2 regions of the Kingella negevensis genome follow, and region 1 is predicted to be linked to the other one. Evidence: riboswitches for the same ligand, from Rfam matches in the RefSeq annotation. Region 1 holds a riboswitch; the other holds the start of a gene.
The links. Region 1 has a riboswitch for S-adenosylmethionine ahead of QEO93_RS09945 (hypothetical protein). Riboswitches for the same ligand answer to the same signal wherever they lie in the genome.
Positions count from the first base shown of each region.

Region 2: it holds a riboswitch for S-adenosylmethionine, as region 1 does, so the genes downstream of both, metK (methionine adenosyltransferase) here and QEO93_RS09945 (hypothetical protein) in region 1, are expected to answer to the same signal.

Region 1 is NZ_CP123448.1:1,815,082-1,825,099, forward strand. It holds gene QEO93_RS09920 (hypothetical protein) at 1-555, shown strand, start outside; gene QEO93_RS09925 (Cof-type HAD-IIB family hydrolase) at 606-1,415, opposite strand; gene nadE (NAD(+) synthase) at 1,412-2,209, opposite strand; gene QEO93_RS09935 (NAD(P)-dependent alcohol dehydrogenase) at 2,556-3,617, shown strand; gene QEO93_RS09940 (GTP-binding protein) at 3,800-4,723, shown strand; SAM-I-IV-variant riboswitch at 4,775-4,887, shown strand; gene QEO93_RS09945 (hypothetical protein) at 4,969-5,268, shown strand; gene QEO93_RS09950 (transferrin-binding protein-like solute binding protein) at 5,314-6,570, opposite strand; gene QEO93_RS09955 (Slam-dependent surface lipoprotein) at 6,647-7,861, opposite strand; gene leuS (leucine--tRNA ligase) at 8,130-10,018, shown strand, end outside.
Region 2 is NZ_CP123448.1:1,997,610-2,007,627, reverse strand. It holds gene QEO93_RS10950 (hypothetical protein) at 1-488, shown strand, start outside; gene pseG (UDP-2,4-diacetamido-2,4,6-trideoxy-beta-L-altropyranose hydrolase) at 509-2,086, shown strand; gene QEO93_RS10940 (hypothetical protein) at 2,154-2,423, shown strand; SAM-I-IV-variant riboswitch at 2,805-2,918, shown strand; gene metK (methionine adenosyltransferase) at 3,025-4,194, shown strand; gene QEO93_RS10930 (hypothetical protein) at 4,252-4,575, shown strand; gene QEO93_RS10925 (IS5 family transposase) at 4,576-5,331, opposite strand; gene QEO93_RS10920 (hypothetical protein) at 5,428-5,685, shown strand; gene QEO93_RS10915 (hypothetical protein) at 5,697-5,879, shown strand; gene QEO93_RS10910 (accessory factor UbiK family protein) at 5,952-6,227, shown strand; gene QEO93_RS10905 (YifB family Mg chelatase-like AAA ATPase) at 6,238-7,740, shown strand; gene QEO93_RS10900 (SPOR domain-containing protein) at 7,845-8,783, shown strand; gene QEO93_RS10895 (thiol:disulfide interchange protein DsbA/DsbL) at 8,800-9,546, shown strand; gene QEO93_RS10890 (undecaprenyl-diphosphate phosphatase) at 9,619-10,018, shown strand, end outside.

The DNA.
Region 1 (10,018 bases):
TTGGGTTTGAGCGCGTGTAATCAAAATGCCGCCGAGCAAAAACCAGCCGCTTCTGCGCCAGTTGTAGCAGCATCAGAAACCAGCACACAAGCCGTTTCTGCCAGCCCAGTAGTTGCTGCATCAGTAACCGTAACCAGCAAAGATGGTAAAGTAAGTTTGTCGCTAGAAGACACTTTTACTGACAAAATCAGTGACGCAGCGTTTGCACCAGAAAAAGCAACCGCCGAACAAGTTACCTTGCTGCAATACGATGAAGCGCGTAATTTGACGATTTCTGCCGTAGATTCAGGCAGCCTGAAAGGCAAAGCAGACAAATTCTTTACCACGCTGAAAAGCAAAATTGAAAGCAACAAAGAAATCAAAAACGCCAAAATTGAAAATGCAACGGCTACCAGCATGAGCTACAGCTACGAGCGCAGCGACAAAGCCAACGAAAGCTGCACCGTAACTGTAACCGCAGACAACAAAATCATCACCGTTTGCGCAACCAGCACAACCGTTTCTGCGGCTGATTTGCAAGCCTTGCTTTTAACGAGCAACTTGAAAGCAAACTAATCTTTCGCAATAAAAAACCGTTTTCAGGCAGCCTGAAAACGGTTTTTCTTTTATTTCAAAACATCTTCAATCACACTCAACTCAACCAATCCGCGATAAATCCCGTCATCGTCAATGGTTGGGCAAACATGGTTGGCAACGGCTTTCAATTCAGGAATCGAGTTGCCCATTGCCACGCCAAATCCCACCGCTTCAATCATCTCAAAATCATTCGGGCCATCGCCAAACGCCATCGCGTCCGCCATGGTTAAGCCCAATTTGTCTAACGCAGCCTGAATGCCACGCGCTTTTGAACCGTCTTTGTCTAGCAAATCCAAACCGCTTGCGTGCCAACGAATCGTTTGGAAATTTTCAGGCAGCAATTGAGCCACTTCCGCGTCTTGCTCTTGTGGATAAAAACCCAGAATTTGATACGTTTCATATTTATCCAACGCGTCCGCGTCTGTTTGATGAACGATGCCGAGCGAATTCAACGCATCACGCAAATAATCGTTTTCTGCAAACGCAAACAAGCCTTCACGCCCTGCCAAAATATGCGCAATACCGCGCTCTTTTAGGCTGCCTGAAAATTGGCGCAACACGGTTTTATCAATCGGGAACGTTGCCAATGGTTTGCCTTGAAATTCAACGTATTGACCGTTCACGGAAACAATCATTTCAATGCCACATTCGTCAATCACTTCCAAGATTTTTTCAGGGATAGACGGAATGGCGCGACCTGTAGCAATCGCAGTAATAATTCCTTGTTTTTTCAATTCTTTCAGGGCGATTTTGGTGCTTTCAGGCACATATTTTTTACCGCGATTAATGTAAAGCGTTTCATCAATATCAAAGAAAACAACTTTTGGTTTTTGTGTCATTTAAATAACTCCTTCGGGATAGTACAAACTGGAATAGGTTGAACTTTGTGTTGTGTGGCGCGGTTGAGTTTCACAAAAATATCAAAGACTTCTTGGTCGCGTCCGCTAAATTGCTCGCGTGTGGCACCTGCTTCTTTTTGCGCCATCGCCCATTCTAATTCTGGGTAAGTCGCGCCCATTTGCTGTTCATCGGTGCGTTCGCCGTCCCACAAGCCGTCTGTGGGCGCGGCAGCCTGAATGTCTTGTGAAACGCCTAATGCTTTGGCAATCTCATACACTTGCGTTTTGAGTAAATCGGCGATTGGGCTGATATCCACGCCGCCGTCGCCATATTTTGTGAAGAAACCCACGCCGAAATCTTCTACTTTGTTGCCTGTGCCTGCCACCAGTAAACCGTTGATTTGTCCGTAATAATACAGCGTGGTCATGCGCAAACGGGAACGGGTGTTTGCCATGGCTAAATCTTGGTTGTCAGCTTTTTTCAGGCTGCCTGAAAGCGCGGTGTGTTCAAATTGTTCAAAAGTGGGGGTTAAATCCACTAATTCGCCGCGCACATTTGCATATTTTGCAGATAGGGCGGCGATGTGTTTCGCTGCGCGGTCAAATTGGTCTGGTTTTTGGCGAATGGGCATATTGAGCAGCAGAACCTCTAAGCCTGTTTGGGCGCACAGTGTGGAAACCACGGCAGAATCAATGCCGCCCGATACGCCCACCACGAAACCTTTAGCTTGGGATTTGGTGGCGTAATCGCGCAGCCAGTTGATGATGTGTTGAATAATGGCTTGGGTTTGCATGATGAAACCTTGTTATAAAAAAGGTAAGAATATAACGTGTTTTCAGGCTGCCTAAAAGACTAAATGAGGGTTTGTTGAGGAGACTCAAAAGATAAAAACCGTTATCAGTAATGAAAGCAGATAACGGTTTTTATGTGATTTATGAAGCGCGAAATTGTCAATTATACGCAAAAAATTGAAAACGGTTTGTAAAGAATGAAGGGTTGTTGTCGCAGAACAACTATCTTGAAGTTTGTTCTATCTTGTTGAAGTAATTAGATTACAATAATGTTCATCAAGAGACACATTTTGAACGTTTCTTCTCTCTACATACCTTTTTTATTAACTCATTATGAAGGAGCTTGCCATGAAAGGCTTTGCAATGTTGAAAATTGGGGAAACAGGTTGGATTGAAAAAGAACGTCCAAAATGTGGTCCTTTAGATGCGATTGTGAAACCACTCGCTTTATCCCCTTGCACATCAGACGTGCATACTGTTTGGGCGGGTGCATTGGGCGAACGCGAAAACATGATTTTGGGACACGAAGGCTGTGGCGTTGTGGCTGAAGTGGGCGAATTAGTTAAAGATTTCAAAGTGGGCGACCGCGTGATGGTGGCTGCGATTACGCCAGACTGGGGTAGCGTGGAAGCACAAGGCGGTTATCCAATGCACTCAGGCGGCATGTTGTCAGGCTGGAAATTCTCTAACTTCAAAGACGGCGTGTTCGGCGAATACTTCCACGTGAACGAAGCAGATGCTAACTTAGCGCACATGCCAGCCAGCATTACACCGCAAGAAGCGTGCATGTTGTCAGACATGGTGCCAACAGGTTTCCACGGCGTTGAATTGGCTGAAGTGGAATTTGGCGACACCGTTTTGGTGGTCGGCATTGGTCCTGTGGGTTTGATGTCTGTGGCAGGTGCAAACTTGCGCGGCGCATCTCGCATTATCTGTGTGGGCACGCGCAAAATTTGCCAAGATGTGGCTCGTGGCTACGGCGCAACCGATTTCATCAGCTACAAAGATGGTCCAATCGATGAACAAGTGTTGAAAATGACTGGCGGCAAAGGCGTGGACAAAGCGATTATTGCTGGCGGCGAAGTGGATACTTTTGAACCTGTCATCAAATGCTTGAAAGCAGGCGGCAAAATCGGTAACGTGAACTATTTGGGCGAGGGTGCTTATGTGAACATTCCGCGCGTTGAATGGGGCGTGGGCATGGGTCATAAACAAATCAATGGCGGTTTGATGCCTGGCGGACGTCGCCGTTTGGAAAAATTGGCTAGCTTGATTGAATGCGGCAAATTAGACGTGAAACCTTTGCTGACGCACGTTTTCCACGGTTTTGAACACGTTGAAGATGCGTTGATGTTAATGAAAGACAAACCGTCTGATTTGATTAAACCTGTTGTGATTTTGGGCGAATAATCTCAAAATGGAAAAAGAGCGCGAGCATGATAAGATTGTCCGCGCTCTTTTTGTGTTTTCAGGCTGCATTTTGTAGGGTGTGTCCCACACCCCGAAATACTCACGCAGCCTGAAAGATTAAAATGGTGCGCACGGCACACCCTACCATAAAATGCAGCCTGAAAAAAGGAAACCCACAAACCATGAAAATACTCATCATCACAGGCTTTCTAGGCGCAGGCAAAACTCGTTTCATACAAGAAATGGCGCGCCAAACAGGGCAACAATTCGTTATTTTGGAAAACGAATTTGGCAAACTCGGCTTAGACGGCGCACGACTGCAAGAAAGCGCAGGCGACCAACTCAAAGTTTGGGAACTGAGCGAAGGCTGCATTTGCTGCTCACTCGATTTAGATTTCACCTACACCGTTCTCACGATTGCCAATAGCCTAAACCCCGACTATTTAGTGATTGAACCCAGCGGCGTTGCCATGCCCAGCAACATCATCGCGCAGCTCAACAAAATCGCCTACGAGCGTATTACCCTTGCCGCACCGATTGTGCTGATTGACGGCGCACATTATCAAAACAGTCGCGCCCAATTTGCCGATTATTTTCAAGACCAACTCAGCAGCGCAAACACAGTCGTTGTCAGCAAAACAGAAAATTGGCGGCGTGATGATTTTGCCAAATTGCGCGAAGAACTGAGCCTGTCGACCGAAATCACGCTGTTTGAAACGCATTACAGCCACTGGTCGCGTGAGCAATGGCAATCGCTGCTGGAAACGGAAATGCAGTTGGTAAACGAAAACGGTAAAACGCAATTTAAGTTCAAACAAATCAAAAAGCAGCCTGAAAATCCGTTGGCAAACATCAGCATTGAATCGCCGTATTTTGCCAATATTGGTTGGCTGGACTACGCGCTGCGTGTGTTGGTTTCAGGCTGCGTGGGGAAAATCGCACGCGCAAAAGGTTGCTGCGAAATTGCAGGGCATTGGGTGAAATTTGATTTGGTGAATACGGAATACGCGATTACAGGCAGTGAATCGATGGAGGATTCTCGCGCGGTGGTGATTGGACAAAATTTTAATCATGACGCGATTAAGATGTTGTTTCAACAAAAATAAAACGCAGCCTGAAAACGGTTTGACAGCGTTTTCAGGCTGCTCTAAAATTTGCCTCAGCATTCAGAGTTGGACGTTTCCATGCCAACCTGCCGCGATGTGCGTGGTAAGGTGGATAATCGCAAAAGTGATTGATGTGGCTCGCAAGAGCAACAATGGAAATGCCCACAACTAGAATGTGGGCTTTTTTATTTTCGGGGCATTTATCCTCAACTTGCACCCCTTAATTTGCTAAACAAGGAATCATTATGACAACCGCAATCAACTTTCGTTTTTTCACGCAACCCGCCAGCGCATTTGTTCGCGTGGAAACGTATTCAGACGATTCGTCTTATCCACAAAAAGTGGCGACTATTCAGCCTAATAGCGTTTCAGGCTGCCATATTTGGCAATTTGGTACGCACACCACAGATAATCCATTGCCGATTTTAACGGCGTATTTTGCTGAAATTGGCGCGGAGAATGCGGAATACGCTGCGCAAAGTTGTGTGGAGAGAACCAATCGGTTTGTGGCGGAACGGCAGCAGGTTTTTGCTGGTCGTGAATAAATGAAGAAAGCAGCCTGAAAATGGTTTCAGGCTGCTTTTTATCGATTAAGGTTGTTTCTTCGCACCAAATGCACCAATTTTGCCATTGGCTTTTTGTTCGCGGAAATCGCCAGCTAATTCAGCGGCGTTGTTGCCAAAGAAACCGCCATGCGTTTCGACATCTGCACCGGCATCGCTGTGGAAGGTGTTGCCTGTGATGCCTGCTTTTAGGTTAATGATGGTTTGTCCGCTGCTGCGGATTGTGCCTGTTAAACTTTTGCTTTGGAAATTGGCGTTAAATTGGGCAGCAGCTTGGGTGTTGGTTTTTTGTCCACTAACTACCACGGCTTGTCCAACATATGTGGCAGAACCTGTTTGCGGCATATTGGCGGTTGGCGTGCCTTGGTAGAAGGTTTGATAACGGTTTACGTCGTTATTTTTCACTACGCCAAAACGGGTGTAGGTGTAACCGCTTACTGTGCCGCTGTGATTGTTGCCGCTAAAGTTTTGCCATTGACCTGATTGGACATTGAGCGGAATGCTGACACCATCTACAAGCAGGGAAGTTAAAGAGGCTTTGTTGTTGGTTTCTGCGATGTTGGAATCGAAGTAGTATTTGCTGGTGGTGGCATCATCAGCAAAAATTTGCACCCAGTAATAGCCATATTTACTTCCTGGAACATATACTACACCCGCACCCATTTTAGTGTAGGTTTTTAAAATCATATTTTTGTAATGTCCCGAACTATTTCGCCATTGGTCCAATACTGTTTTATCTGCTGTAGTGTTACCCGCGGCAATATTTTCGCCAACATAATTCGTTGTACCGCCTACTTGAATGTTCTGTCCATTTAAACGTGCATGTTCAAATGAACGGACAATCTCTTCTGCACGGCGTTGTGCGTAAGCAGATAATCTTTCATCATGTTTCAGTGCTGGTAAACCAACTTCGGCACGAAGTTTATTTGTATTGGTTACAACTTTTTGCGCTTCTGTTGCTAATTTTCCAGTTGGCGGTGCAACTTTCCAAGAATGCGTTAATGAATATAACGTTTGGTCGCGAGCAACGGCTTTTGTAATGCCTGTATTGCTGCCCATATTGGTATAAATTGGGTTATTTGTATTGTTGTTGGTATTAGCGGAATTATTGGTATTTTTATTTGTATTACCAGAATTATTGGTATTGGCATTATTGCTGGTGTTGTTAGCATTGCCAGAATTGTTATTGGTTACATCAGGTCCATTATTCGAGCCTGAACTACCACAAGCTGCTAATGCAATAGCCACAAATGTGTAAACAAGAGAACGAGCGACTTTCATCATAAAGTTCCTTCTAATATTGGAAAAAATTATATTGTTATTCGCAGCCTGAAAATGGTTTCAGGCTGCTTTTTATTGATTAAGGTTGTTTCTTCGCACCAAATGCACCAATTTTGCCATTGGCTTTTTGTTCGCGGAAATCGCCAGCTAATTCAACGGCGTTGTCGCCAAAGAAACCGCCATGCGTTTCCACGGTTGCGGCTGCGTCGCTGTGGAATGTGTTGCCTGTAATATTAGCTTGCAGGTTTACCACGGTTTTTCCATTGTTACTCAATGAACCCGTTAAACTTTTGTTTTTAAAGTTCACATCAAACTGAGCAGCCACTTGTGTATTAAGTGCTTGTCCGTCCACCACCACACCTTGCCCCACGTATTTCGCAGAACCTGTTTGCGGCATATTGTTAGTTGGTGTGCCTTGATAGAACGTTTGATAACGGTTTACTTCGTTGTGTTTCAATGAGCCAAAACGAGTGTAAGCATAACCACTCACCACGCCACTATGGCTATCGGTATGAATCTCTTTCCATTTACCTGCTTCAACATTCAAAGGAATGCTTACACCGTCCACAACCAATGAAGTTAAAGGTTTTTGATTATTGGTTTCTGCGATAGAAGAATCAAAATAGTAATCGCTGCTGGCGTTATCTGAACCAAAGATTTGCACCCAATAATATTTTTTTTGACTGTTTGGCAAGTAAACCAAACCTAAACCAATTTTGGTGTAATCTTTGTTAATCATATTCGCATAGTGGCCTTTACTGTTTTTCCAGTCGGTTACCACAATATCCGCCGTGGTTTGACCCATTGCGATATTTTCACCCCATACCGCGCCTTGCTTGCGGTTCACCACCGCCACGCCAGAGCCAATTGCTTGCCCACTGCTTAAGCGTTGATGCTCAAACAATTGCACAATTTCTTCAGCACGTCTTTGCGCATAAGCTGATAAACGCGCGTCGTATTTCAATGCACTTAAACCCAAATCCTGACGGATTTTATTGGTGTTTTCCACCGCTTTTTGGACTTCAGTCGCTTGAGTGGCTGCCGGTGGCATCATTTTCCAAGAGTGAGTCATCGAATATAAGGTCTGGTCTCGATTAGCAGCCAGCGTAATGCCCGTGTTGTTATTTTTTCCGTTATTGCTATCAACAATAACAGGCGTGTTGTTTTGATTGTTTGGATTGGTGTTGTTATTCAAGCCTAAATCAGGTCCGCTATTAGAACCACCGCCGCCACCACAAGCAGACAAAACAGCAGCCGCAAGAATAAATAAAACAGAATGGGCAACTTTCATCATTATCCCCTTCAAGGTCAGCAAAAAACGAATGAAAACAAATGGTTTGATTATGTTAAACTTTTTTAATTTAAACAGCAATAGCTTTACAGGAATAGCAAAAAATTAAGGTTTAGAGTGTTTGAAATTTACAACTAAGCAGCCTGAAAACACTTTCAGGCTGCTTTTGATTGATGTGCATTTCAACCATTTCAGGCAGCCTGAAAATACAGGAAACTGTTATAATCAAGCGTTATTTTTTCACTACAAAACACAAAGAAAAGTAAAAACCATGCAAGAACAATATCAACCATCGGCAATCGAGCCACAAGCCCAACAAAAATGGGCAGAGCAACGTGCTTTCAATGTTGCCGAAGACACCACGAAACCAAAATTCTACTGCCTGTCCATGTTCCCCTACCCAAGCGGTAAATTGCACATGGGACACGTCCGCAATTACACCATTGGCGATGTGCGTTCACGTTTCAAAAAAATGCAAGGATTCAACGTGTTGCAACCAATGGGCTGGGATGCTTTCGGTATGCCTGCGGAAAACGCGGCGATTGACCGCCAAGTTGCGCCTGCTGCGTGGACATATTCTAATATTGATTATATGAAACAACAGCTTAAATCATTGGGTTTCGCGCTGGATTGGGAACGCGAAGTGGCAACATGTCGCCCTGATTATTATCGCTGGGAACAACTGCTGTTTACCAAATTGTTTAAAAAAGGCATTGTTTACCGCAAGTTAGGCACGGTGAACTGGGACCCTGTGGACAACACGGTTTTGGCAAATGAGCAAGTGATTGACGGACGCGGTTGGCGTTCGGGTGCGTTGGTGGAAAAACGCGAAATTCCGATGTATTACTTCAAAATCACGGATTACGCCGAGCAATTATTGAACGATTTGGACGGCTTGGATTGGCCTGAACAAGTGAAAACCATGCAGCGTAACTGGATTGGTAAATCGCGCGGTATGACGGTTCGCTTTCCATTGGCGGACGGCAGCAAATCGGGTTTGACTGGCGATTACGCGGATTTTGTGCAAGTTTATACCACGCGTCCTGACACGATTTTTGGTGCGTGTGCGGTGGTCGTGGCGGCGGAACACCCATTAGCAACGGCTGCGGCGGAAAATAATCCTGAACTTCAAGCGTTTATCGCGGAATGTAAGGCTGGTTCGGTTGCGGAAGCGGACATGGCAACGATGGAGAAAAAAGGTTTGCCGACTGGTCGTTTTGTTACCAATCCGTTTAATGGTGAGCAGTTGGAAGTTTGGATTGCGAACTATGTGATTTGGGGTTATGGCGATGGCGCGGTAATGGTTGTGCCAGCGCACGATGAACGCGATTTTGCTTTCGCGCAAAAATATTCTTTGCCAATCAAGCAAGTAGTGGATATTACCAACGCACCAGCCGCTTACGATAACCAAAATTGGCAAGAGTGGTACGGTCAAAAAGATGAGCAAACCGCGTTAATCCATTCAGGCGAATTTAACGGTTTAAATATTTTCCAAGCCTTTGACAAAATGGCAGAATTTTTGCAAGCGAAAAATTTGGGCGAACCGAAAACGCAATACCGTTTGCGCGATTGGGGCATTTCTCGCCAACGCTATTGGGGCTGTCCTGTGCCGATTATTCATTGCGAAAAATGCGGCGATGTGCCTGTTCCTGAACAAGATTTGCCAGTCGTGCTGCCTGAAAATATCGTGCCTGACGGTTCGGGTTCGCCATTGAGCAAAATGCCTGAATATTACGAAACGACTTGCCCTGAATGTGGTTCGCCAGCGCGCCGCGAAACGGATACGATGGACACGTTTATGGAGTCTAGCTGGTATCAATTCCGTTATATGTCGCCAAAATTTGACGGTGGCATGGTTGAGCCAAGCGCGGCGGCGTATTGGGGTCAAGCTGACCAATATATTGGCGGTATTGAACACGCGATTTTACACTTGCTGTATGCGCGCTTCTTCACAAAATTGATGAATGATGAAGGCATTGTGAACGTGCGCGAGCCGTTCAAACAATTATTGACGCAAGGCATGGTGTTGCAAGCGACTTATTATCGTGAAGATGAAAGCGGTAAAAAACATTGGTTTAACCCTGCCGATGTGGACGTGCAAACCGATGATAAAGGTCGCCCTGTTTCGGCGATTTTGAAAGAAGACGGGCAGCCTGTTGT
Region 2 (10,018 bases), 180 kb from region 1:
TCATTAAAGAATTTTTCCGACAACCACACATTATCCAGCGACTAAACGAAATTAAACGGTTACACATTTCAGGCTGGGAAGTTTGGCTACAAGTTGAATTACAAATCTTCTTGCAAAACTATTCTGCCGTTTCAGAATCTCATCGCGAACAACGCTATTATTTTGATTTACTAAAAGAAAAATCGGAATCAGAATGTTCTATAGATTTTTTAATTAGACAAAAAAGTGCACAAAGTTATATTCCATTAGAAATTAAGCAACACCCATTTGCTAGCGATTGCATTCGAGAAATGCTAAGAGATACTCAAAAGTTTGAAAAAATTAGACAAAGTGAATTAACTAAAGAGCGATACTTATGGTGTTTAGGTATTCATCAGATTGAAGATGAAAACAAAATCAAGTACAAATTAGTATCATCAGTTTTTAGTATCAAGCACCTTTGTTGCGAGCTAATCAACGGAACGCTATATATGTTCACATTATTTTAAAGCAGCCTGAAAGGAAACCCATGAAATTCATCATTCGCGCAGACGCCAGTTTACAAATCGGTAGCGGACACATCATGCGCTGCTTAACGCTCGCCAAAACCTTGCGCGAAAATGGGCATTTCGTGCAATTTATCACACGCGAACACGTTGGTCATTTGGCAGATTTTGTGCGCGAACAAGGCTTTGAATGCGTGTTACTGCCTAAATTTTCAGGCAGCCTGCAAACCGAAAACGAACCCCAATTTCCCCATTCCGCATGGCTCGGCACAACGCAAGCGCAAGATATTGCCGATTGCGAAACGCACATTCGCGCCTTGTCGCCCGACTGGATTATCGCCGACCATTACGCGCTTTCCGCGATTTGGCAGAACGCCGCTAAAAATATTTTTGGCAGCAAAATCATGGTGATAGACGATTTGCACGACCGCCCACACACTGCCGATTTGCTGCTTGACCAAAACCACGCCCACACCGCGCAAGATTACGCCCACTTGCTGCCTGAAACCTGCCGCGTGTTGGCTGACACACGATACGCGCTGTTGCGTGATGAATTTGCGACATTCCGCGAAACCAGTTTAGCGCGAAGAAAAACCGTTTCAGGCAGCCTGCAAACGCAAAATGTGTTAATCAATTTAGGCGGCGTAGACAAAGACAATTACACGCTATCTATATTGAAATCATTGAAAAAACAAAATTCAGGCAGCCTGAAAATTACCATAGTTATGGGCAAAACCGCGCCCCACATCAACAGCATTCGCCAATTCGCCGAAACCGCACCGTTTGAGTGCCAAGTGCTTGTAAACGCAAACAATATGGCGGAACTGATGGCGCAAGCCGATTGGGCGATTGGCGCGGCTGGCAGCACATCTTGGGAGCGTTGCTGTTTGGGTTTGCCGACTTTGCTGCTGGTTATTGCCGACAATCAACGCACGATTGCGGAGCAATTACAACAAGTTGGCGCGGCGATTTCGCTACATGCGCAGGAAATTGATACGCCGAAATTTGCCGAATGCGTGGCGCATTTCAGGCAGCCTGAAAATTTGGCGCAAATGTCGGAAAAGGCCGCGCGTTTGTGTGATGAGCTTGGTGCGAAACGTGTCGCGCAACACATTGAAGATTTAACGAAAAACGCGGATTTCGCCAACATTCGCCGCGCCACATTGGACGATTGCCGCCAAATTTTTGAATGGCGCAATCATGTTGATATTCGGAAATTTATGTTTAACACCGATGAATTGATTTGGGAAAATCACGCGGCTTGGTTTGCGAAACAGTTGGGCAATCCTGACTTTATCATGTTGATTTATCAAGTGAATGGTGTCGCGCAAGGTTATGTGAGTTTTACGCACCAATCAGAAAATATTTGGGAATGGGGTTTCTATCTCGCGCCAACGTGTTCGCGTGGACAAGGTTCACGCATGGGGCGGCTGGCTTTGGCGTGGGCGTTTGCGGAATTGGGCGCAGCAAAAATTACCGGGCAAGTTTTACCGCACAATATCGCTAGTTTGAAATTGCATGAAAAGCTGGGATTTTTCAGGCTGCCTGAAAAAGATAATGTGGTGCAATTTGAATTACTGGCGGATAAGTTTTTGTTTTAATTATTATGCGAATGCAGCTTAGAATATAAAATATTTATTTTGATTCAAATTACAGAAGGAATGAAAAATGGCAAACAACGAAATCACTTTTGAAGACTATGTTAAAAAGATTTTAGGTGAAGACATTTTTAATAAAGGTGCTTGTCCTGACCAATATGTTGGAAAATTAAAAGAGCTAAAAGATGGTTTCAAAAGAGAAATATCTAAAAAACATATTGAAGACTCATACAAAATCATTGTTATACTTGAATCCTCGCATAAAGATGAATATGAAGATGATAGAAATAAACTCGCTCCAGCAAAAGGGAAAACAGGTAAAAACATTAGAAAATATTAAGTCTAAAAATTATTCTATTTTTCTTATTAATCTTATTCAATACCAATGTTTAAAGGGAGAAACAAATCGTTCTAAAACAAAAAAAGTGTTTCAGAGAATTATGGCGTAATATAATAGAGGAAAAGAATGTTTTAATAACCGCCTAGAAAAAAATACAGACATTATTATTAACGCGTGTACATTTGGGCTAAATAATCTTATTGAAACACAATTAAAAAACAGTACTAATGAAAATATAAAGAATGCCGAAAGACATAAATTAAGACACCCTTCTGCTTGGTGCGATAACTATATTTCAACTTTAAAAAATAAGACGCCTGAAAAATCTCCCCGCACCTTTCAGGCTGCCTTGCCCAAAAAACCATAATTTGCTACTATGCGCCATTGCATTAAGAGTTGGGAATTCCATGCCAACCTGCTGTTCAAAAAGAGCAGTAAGGTGGACGGTTTAAAATAAACCGATGTGGCTCACAAGAGCAATCCAAACCCGCTTAATGCGGGAATTTTTTTGTCTATCGCAAACAAAACAAATTCCAACGCAGCCTGAAAACAATTTTCAGGCTGCGTGAAACTTATCTTTATATTAATTAAAGGAAAAAACATGAGCGAATATCTATTCACATCAGAATCCGTGTCAGAAGGTCACCCAGACAAAGTTGCTGACCAAATTTCAGACGCAATCTTAGACGCAATTTTCGCGCAAGACCCCAAAGCCCGCGTTGCCGCAGAAACTTTGGTTGCAACTGATTTGTGCGTATTGGCAGGCGAAATCACCACCACCGCAAAAGTGGACTACGAACAAGTTGCCCGCGAAACCGTGCGCAAAATCGGTTATAACGACCCAAAATTAGGCTTCGCTGCTGACACTTTCAAATTAGTGCTGAACTACGGCGAACAATCGCCAGACATCGCCCAAGGCGTGAACGAAGGCGAAGGCTTAGACCTGAACCAAGGCGCAGGCGACCAAGGCTTAATGTTCGGCTACGCATGCGATGAAACCCCAGCATTAATGCCATTTGCTATTTACTACAGCCACCGCTTAATGCAACGCCAAAGCGAAGTACGCAAAAGCGGCTTATTGCCATGGTTGCGCCCTGATGCCAAAGCTCAATTAACCGTTGCATACGACCACGAAACAGGTCGCGTAACCCGCATTGACACCGTGGTTTTATCCACGCAACACGACGAATCCATCAGCCACGAAGATTTGTGCGCGGCGGTGAAAGAACACATCATTTTCCCCGTGTTGCCAAAAGACTTGATTACGCCCGAAACCAAATACTTCATCAACCCAACAGGCTCGTTCATCATCGGCGGCCCGCAAGGCGACTGCGGTTTGACAGGTCGCAAAATCATTGTGGACACTTACGGCGGTGCAGCCCCACACGGCGGCGGCGCGTTCTCTGGTAAAGACCCAAGCAAAGTGGACCGCTCTGCGGCTTATGCTTGCCGCTATGTGGCGAAAAACATCGTGGCGGCTGGTTTGGCGACACAATGCCAAATTCAAGTGTCTTACGCGATTGGTATCGCTGAGCCAACTTCTATTTCTGTGGACACCTTCGGCACAGGTAAATTGAACGAAGCAGCATTGATTAAATTGGTGCGCGAACACTTTGATTTGCGTCCAAAAGGCATTATTCAAATGCTGGATTTGCTACGCCCGATTTACAGCAAATCTGCTGCTTACGGACACTTTGGTCGTGAAGAACCTGAGTTTACTTGGGAACGTACCGACAAAGCGGCTGAATTGAAAAAAGCGGCTGGGTTGTAATCAAATCCAAAACGCAGCCTGAAAATGTTTTCAGGCTGCGTTTTGCATGGAAAAAATATGGATTATTCATTTACGGGCAAAGTAGAAATTGAACTTGATGGCGAATATCAGGATTTCACAAATGATGATTTTATTCGTTTAGCAGGTGCGCCTGATGGAGCGAAATTAATCGTAAAAGATTATGATTTATATACCGAACACGATTTTTTTGAAGACCCTATCTGGCAACAAATTCGTTATGACGAAGATGATAATATTTCATTATATTTTTACACTAGATTATTAGTTTTAAAGTCAGAATATCACAATCAGAAATTTGTAACACAAATGCTACAAAATCAAATCAAAAAAGCCACAGAGCTAGGGCTAATGACATTTTAGCTATAATTTCAACCAAATCAAAGCACAAGCTAATGACACGGTACTTTCATAATTACGTTTTAATTTATCGTACCGTGTTGCCAGCGCACGAAAATGCTTTAATCGTGCAAAAGCGTTTTCTACCAAGTGCCTGATTTTATATAAATACCAATCTGTGTCCACATTAAGATGTTCTCTATTTTTCTTATATGGAATATTGGCTTTACTTTGTTTAGAATGAATTAACCGACGAAAAGTATCACTGTCAAAACCTCTATCAGCACACACGGTTTCATTATCACTTAAGTCCAATTGTGCCAATAAATCAGGCCCAACAACAATATCATTTACATTACCAGCTGTAATCATAAATTCAATTGGATTACCACAAGCATCAACCGCTAAATGAATTTTAGACGTATGACCTCCGATACTCTTACCGACAGCTTGATGCACAATGGATTTTTTACCCATGCCGTGTTGATGAACACGGATATGACTACCGTCCATAAAGACCCATTCCATATCGGGTGTATCTGCCAAATGTTTAAATAATTTGGTAAAAATACCGCGTTTAGACCAGCGATTGAAACTTTGGTAAAGGCTGTTTGCTTTACCAAAATAACTAGGTATATCAGCCCATTGGCAGCCTGTACGTAAGCGAAACAGGATACCTTCTACTGTTTTGCGTAAATTTTTCTTGCGATAAATGCCAAGCTGTTTCAAAATAGGCAACAGTCTTGACCATGTTTCATTTGTAAGCGTGTTTCGGGACATGGCAAAGGTTTAGGATGGTTGTATGGAAACAATATCTTATATCCTTTGCCTCTTTTTTTGAATTGTCAATAGCCCCTAGGCTTTAGTTACTTTTATTTGTATGCAGATGGAGGCGCCAATCAAGATTTAAATGGCTGTTATTCATGGGCTAGATTAGGCTTTAATGCCCCTATTCCTCAAGGCTTGCATTTACCTGATTTTTTAAGAAATTGCGAAGATATTTTGGATATTGTTTCAAATGAAGAGGGAGCAAAATGGTGGAAAGAGAATGGCATTCCTGTTAATATGGAATTTGATTTATCCACCAATAGCAAATCCATGAAATATTTTGAAAAATATGTTCAGAACAAATGATTGGAATAAAAATGAAAAATATTAAACGTATACCACCACGCGTTAATCCTACTGAGTTGCATGAATTATCAATGAAAATATTACTTCGTGCTCTGGAGCAAGGAGAGCCAGAAAAAGGTAACAATATTGACCATCGTGTAGCACAAATTCAATACAAAATTGCTCTACGTTATAGATGCAACGGCTTATTATAAAATTCCTTTTCAGGCTACATTTATATTCAAACGCAGCCTGAAACCTTTACTAAACCCAAAGAAAGACCCTCCATGATTGCCAAACAACTCTTTGAAGAAACTGCTAACAAAATCAGCGAAACCCTAGCCAACAGCCCAGTGAAAGACATAGAAAAAAACGCCAAAGCCATGATGAGCAGCGCGTTCAACAAAATGGACTTGGTTACACGCGAAGAATTTGACGTTCAACAACAAATCTTAATCAAAACACGCATGAAACTGGTTGAATTAGAAGCCAAAATCGCCGAGCTAGAAACCAAACTCAGCGATTTAGCCGACAGCAAAACCCCGTCTAAAAGCAAAAAATAAGGCAGCCTGAATGAGTTTTGCTGCCGTAAACAGCCGCGCCTTAAATGGCATGAACGCACCGTTGGTCGAAGTGGAAGTCCACCTTGCCAACGGTTTGCCGCAATTTAACATTGTCGGATTGCCAGACACCGAAGTGAAAGAAAGCCGCGACCGCGTTCGCGCTGCCATTATCCAAAGCGGTTTCGATTTTCCAGCGCAAAAAATCACCGTCAATCTCGCGCCAGCCGATTTACCCAAAGAATCCGCCCGTTTTGACTTGCCGATTGCCGTGGGCATTTTGGCAGCGTCCGCACAAATCGCGCCCGATGTGTTGGCAGACTATGAATTTGCAGGCGAACTAGCCCTTTCAGGCGCATTGCGACCCGTTCGCGGTGCGTTGGCAATGGCGTGGCAAGGCAAACAAGCCAACCGCGCATTTTTGTTGCCGCAAGACAACGCCGCTTCCGCCGCCGTGATTGACGGCATTCGCGTGTATGGCGCACGCAGCCTGAACGAAGTTGCCGCGCATTTAAACGGCACAAAACCCCTGTCATACCAAAAAATTACCGAAGATTTCAGGCAACCTGAAAATATCACGCTGCCTGATTTGCGTGATGTGAAAGGGCAACACACCGCGCGATTGGCGTTGGAACTTGCCGCAGCAGGCGGACACAGCTTGTTAATGCTCGGCCCTCCGGGAACAGGCAAATCCATGTTGGCACAACGCTTGCCGTCTATCTTGCCACCGCTTTCCGATGAAGAATTGCTGGAAACTTGGGCGTTGCGTTCCTTGCTGCCCAACTTTTCAGGCAGCCTGAAACACGATTCACGCCGACCATTCCGCAGTCCGCACCATTCCGCCAGTTCAGCCGCGTTGGTTGGCGGTGGCTCAGACCCGAAACCCGGCGAAATTTCATTAGCGCACAACGGCGTTTTGTTTTTAGACGAGCTGCCTGAATTTGACCGTAAGGTGTTGGAAATGCTGCGCGAACCATTAGAAAGTGGCGAAATTCACATTTCACGCGCCAGTCGTCAGGCGACTTATCCTGCGAAATTTCAATTAGTTGCAGCAATGAACCCGTGTCCGTGCGGCTATTTGGGGCACCCTGCCAAACCGTGCCGTTGCACGCCCGATGCGGTGCAACGATACCGCGATAGAATTTCTGGTCCTCTGCTCGATCGCATTGATTTGACAATTGAAGTGCCTGCGTTGCCTGCAGCAGATTTGGTCAGCGCGCAAATGGGCGAAGACAGCGCAACAGTGTTGCAACGCGTTCAGGCTGCGCGCGCAAAGCAGTTTCAGCGACAAAGCAAAACCAATGCGGCACTCAATCCAACGGAATTGGATACGGTGGCAAACATCAGCGCGGAAGCGAAAAATGCGTTGGGCGAAATGCTGGAAAAACTGAGTTTGTCGGCGCGGAGTTTTCATCGTATTTTGCGCGTGGCGCGGACGTTGGCGGATTTAGCTGGCGATGATGTGGTAACGCGGGTGCATGTTTTGCGGGCGATTGGGTTTAGACGGGCGTTGTAATTTTGTGAAAGTAAACACGCGTTTAGCAATATTTGATAAAATGCGCGATTTAGTTTTCAGGCTGCCTGAAAACTGTTTTTTAATATTTTTCAAAGGGCAAACTGATGTATTCTCAGAAACAACAGGGTAATGGTCTGCTCAGTTTTATGTTGGGTTCTGTCGCTTTGCTGATTATGTTGGTGGTGTTGGTGCTCACGCTGGACAATGGTGACCACAATTTTAAAAAGCCTCACCCCGCCGCGAAAATGATGGAAAAGCCTGCTACGGAAACTTTAACGCCGATGGGGGCATCAAATAGCCAACAACATGCGCTGAAGCAAGATGAAACGGAAACGCAAGAAAATCTGGCTGCAAGCGAAGTTGTGAAAACGCCTGTCAAAAAACCTTTGAAATTGGTTAAAGAGACTAAAAAAGAACCTAAACCAGCCGATACGATGATTGACCCCGTTTTGGGTGCAGCAACTGAACAGCCTGAAACGGTGCAACCGCGTAAATCTCGCCGTAATCGTTTGCAGCCTGAAAATACCGAATTGGAAATAGTTGCTGCGGAAAATCCTGCGGAAACGCGCCGTGAAGCACGTAGTAAAAAACGCTTGGAAGAGGCGGCTGCAAGAAAAGCGGCTGCGGAAGAAAAACTGGCTCTTGAGCAATCTCGTCGTGAAGAGCAAGTGAAAAAAGAAGTTGCTGAAGCGCGTGTTCAACCAGAGAAAAAGAAAAAAACGCATGAGCCTGCGCCTGTGATTGATGGCACAAAAGCGGAATCAGTGGCTAAAAAGCAGCCTAAAAACAAAAAAGCTGAAACAACCAATAAAAATGCACAAGTAAGCATTCAAGCTGGGGCTTATCACAAACGTGAAATGGCTGAAGCGCAAAGTGCTAAACTGGCTGAAATGGGTGTTAAAACCAAAATTGTTTCTGTTCAAAATGGCAAACGAACCATTTACCGCGTTCAAACGGATATGTTGAAAGGCAAAAATGCGGATAAAACACTTCAAAAATTGCACGAAAATGGTGTGAAAACCTATACTCATCAACAACAATAAACTTTTAGGAAAGATTATGAAATACAAAAAATTATTTTTAGCAGCAGCGTTGTCTTTTGGTTTGGCTGCGCCTGCTATGGCTTTGACTGAAGGCGAAGATTACATCTTGATGCCTGTTGAAGTTGCACCTGTGCAAAAAGACAAAATTGAAGTAACCGAGTTTTATGCTTACTGGTGCCCACACTGTGCGGAGCTGTACCCTGAGATTTCAAAACACGCTAAAACATTCCCTTCTGATACCGTTTGGCGTTTAGAACACATCGTTTGGGAGCCTCAGCGCGACATGACTTTGGCGCGTTTGGCAGCCGCTATCAAACAAACCAATCAAGCAGAACAAGCTGATGGCGTGATTTTTGATGCGTTGATAACCAAACGTTTGCCGTTGTATGAGCCTGAAGCATTAAACCAATGGTTACAAACGCAAACCGCATTTGATGGCAAAAAAGTTTTAGCTGCATACAATTCATTCAGCAATGAACCTGCCGCGAAACAAATGGCTGTTTGGACGGAAGAATACGGCATTAGTGGTACCCCAACCGTTGTTGTGGGTGGCAAATACAAAGTAATTTTTAAATCTGACTACGCTGCTGGCATGAAAACGATTGATGATTTGATTGCTAAAGTACGCCAAGAGCGCGGTATGCCTGCACCTTCTGCAAAAGCTGTTTCTGCTGCGTCTGCAGATGCTAGCCAACCTGCCGCTGCTGCAGCAAAACCCGTAAAAAGCTGGGGCGCACGTTTGGTGCAAGCGGCTAACCAATAATGTAGCCTAATCTATCAGGCAGCCTGAAAATCTTTTTCAGGCTGCCTGAAACTGTTTTTTTAGAGAAATAAAATGGATATTGTGATTTTGATGAAAGCCCTGTTTCTGGGCATTGTGGAAGGCATCACTGAATTTTTGCCGATTTCCAGCACAGGGCATTTAATCGTATCTGAAAGTTTGATTGGCTTTCATAATCAAAGCGAGGCTTTTGATATTGTGATTCAGTTGGGTGCGATTTTAGCGGTGATTTACGAATATCGCCAACGTTTCGCACACGTCATCACGCACATTGGTCGCGACAGCAACGCCAATAAATTTGTGCTGAATTTAGCCATCGCCTTTATCCCTGCCGCCGTGATGGGATTGCTGTTTCACAAAATCATCAAAGGCGCATTGTTCAGCCCATTAGTAGTCGCAACAACGCTGGTGATTGGCGGTTTCTTGATGCTGTGGATTGAAAAACGCACCATCA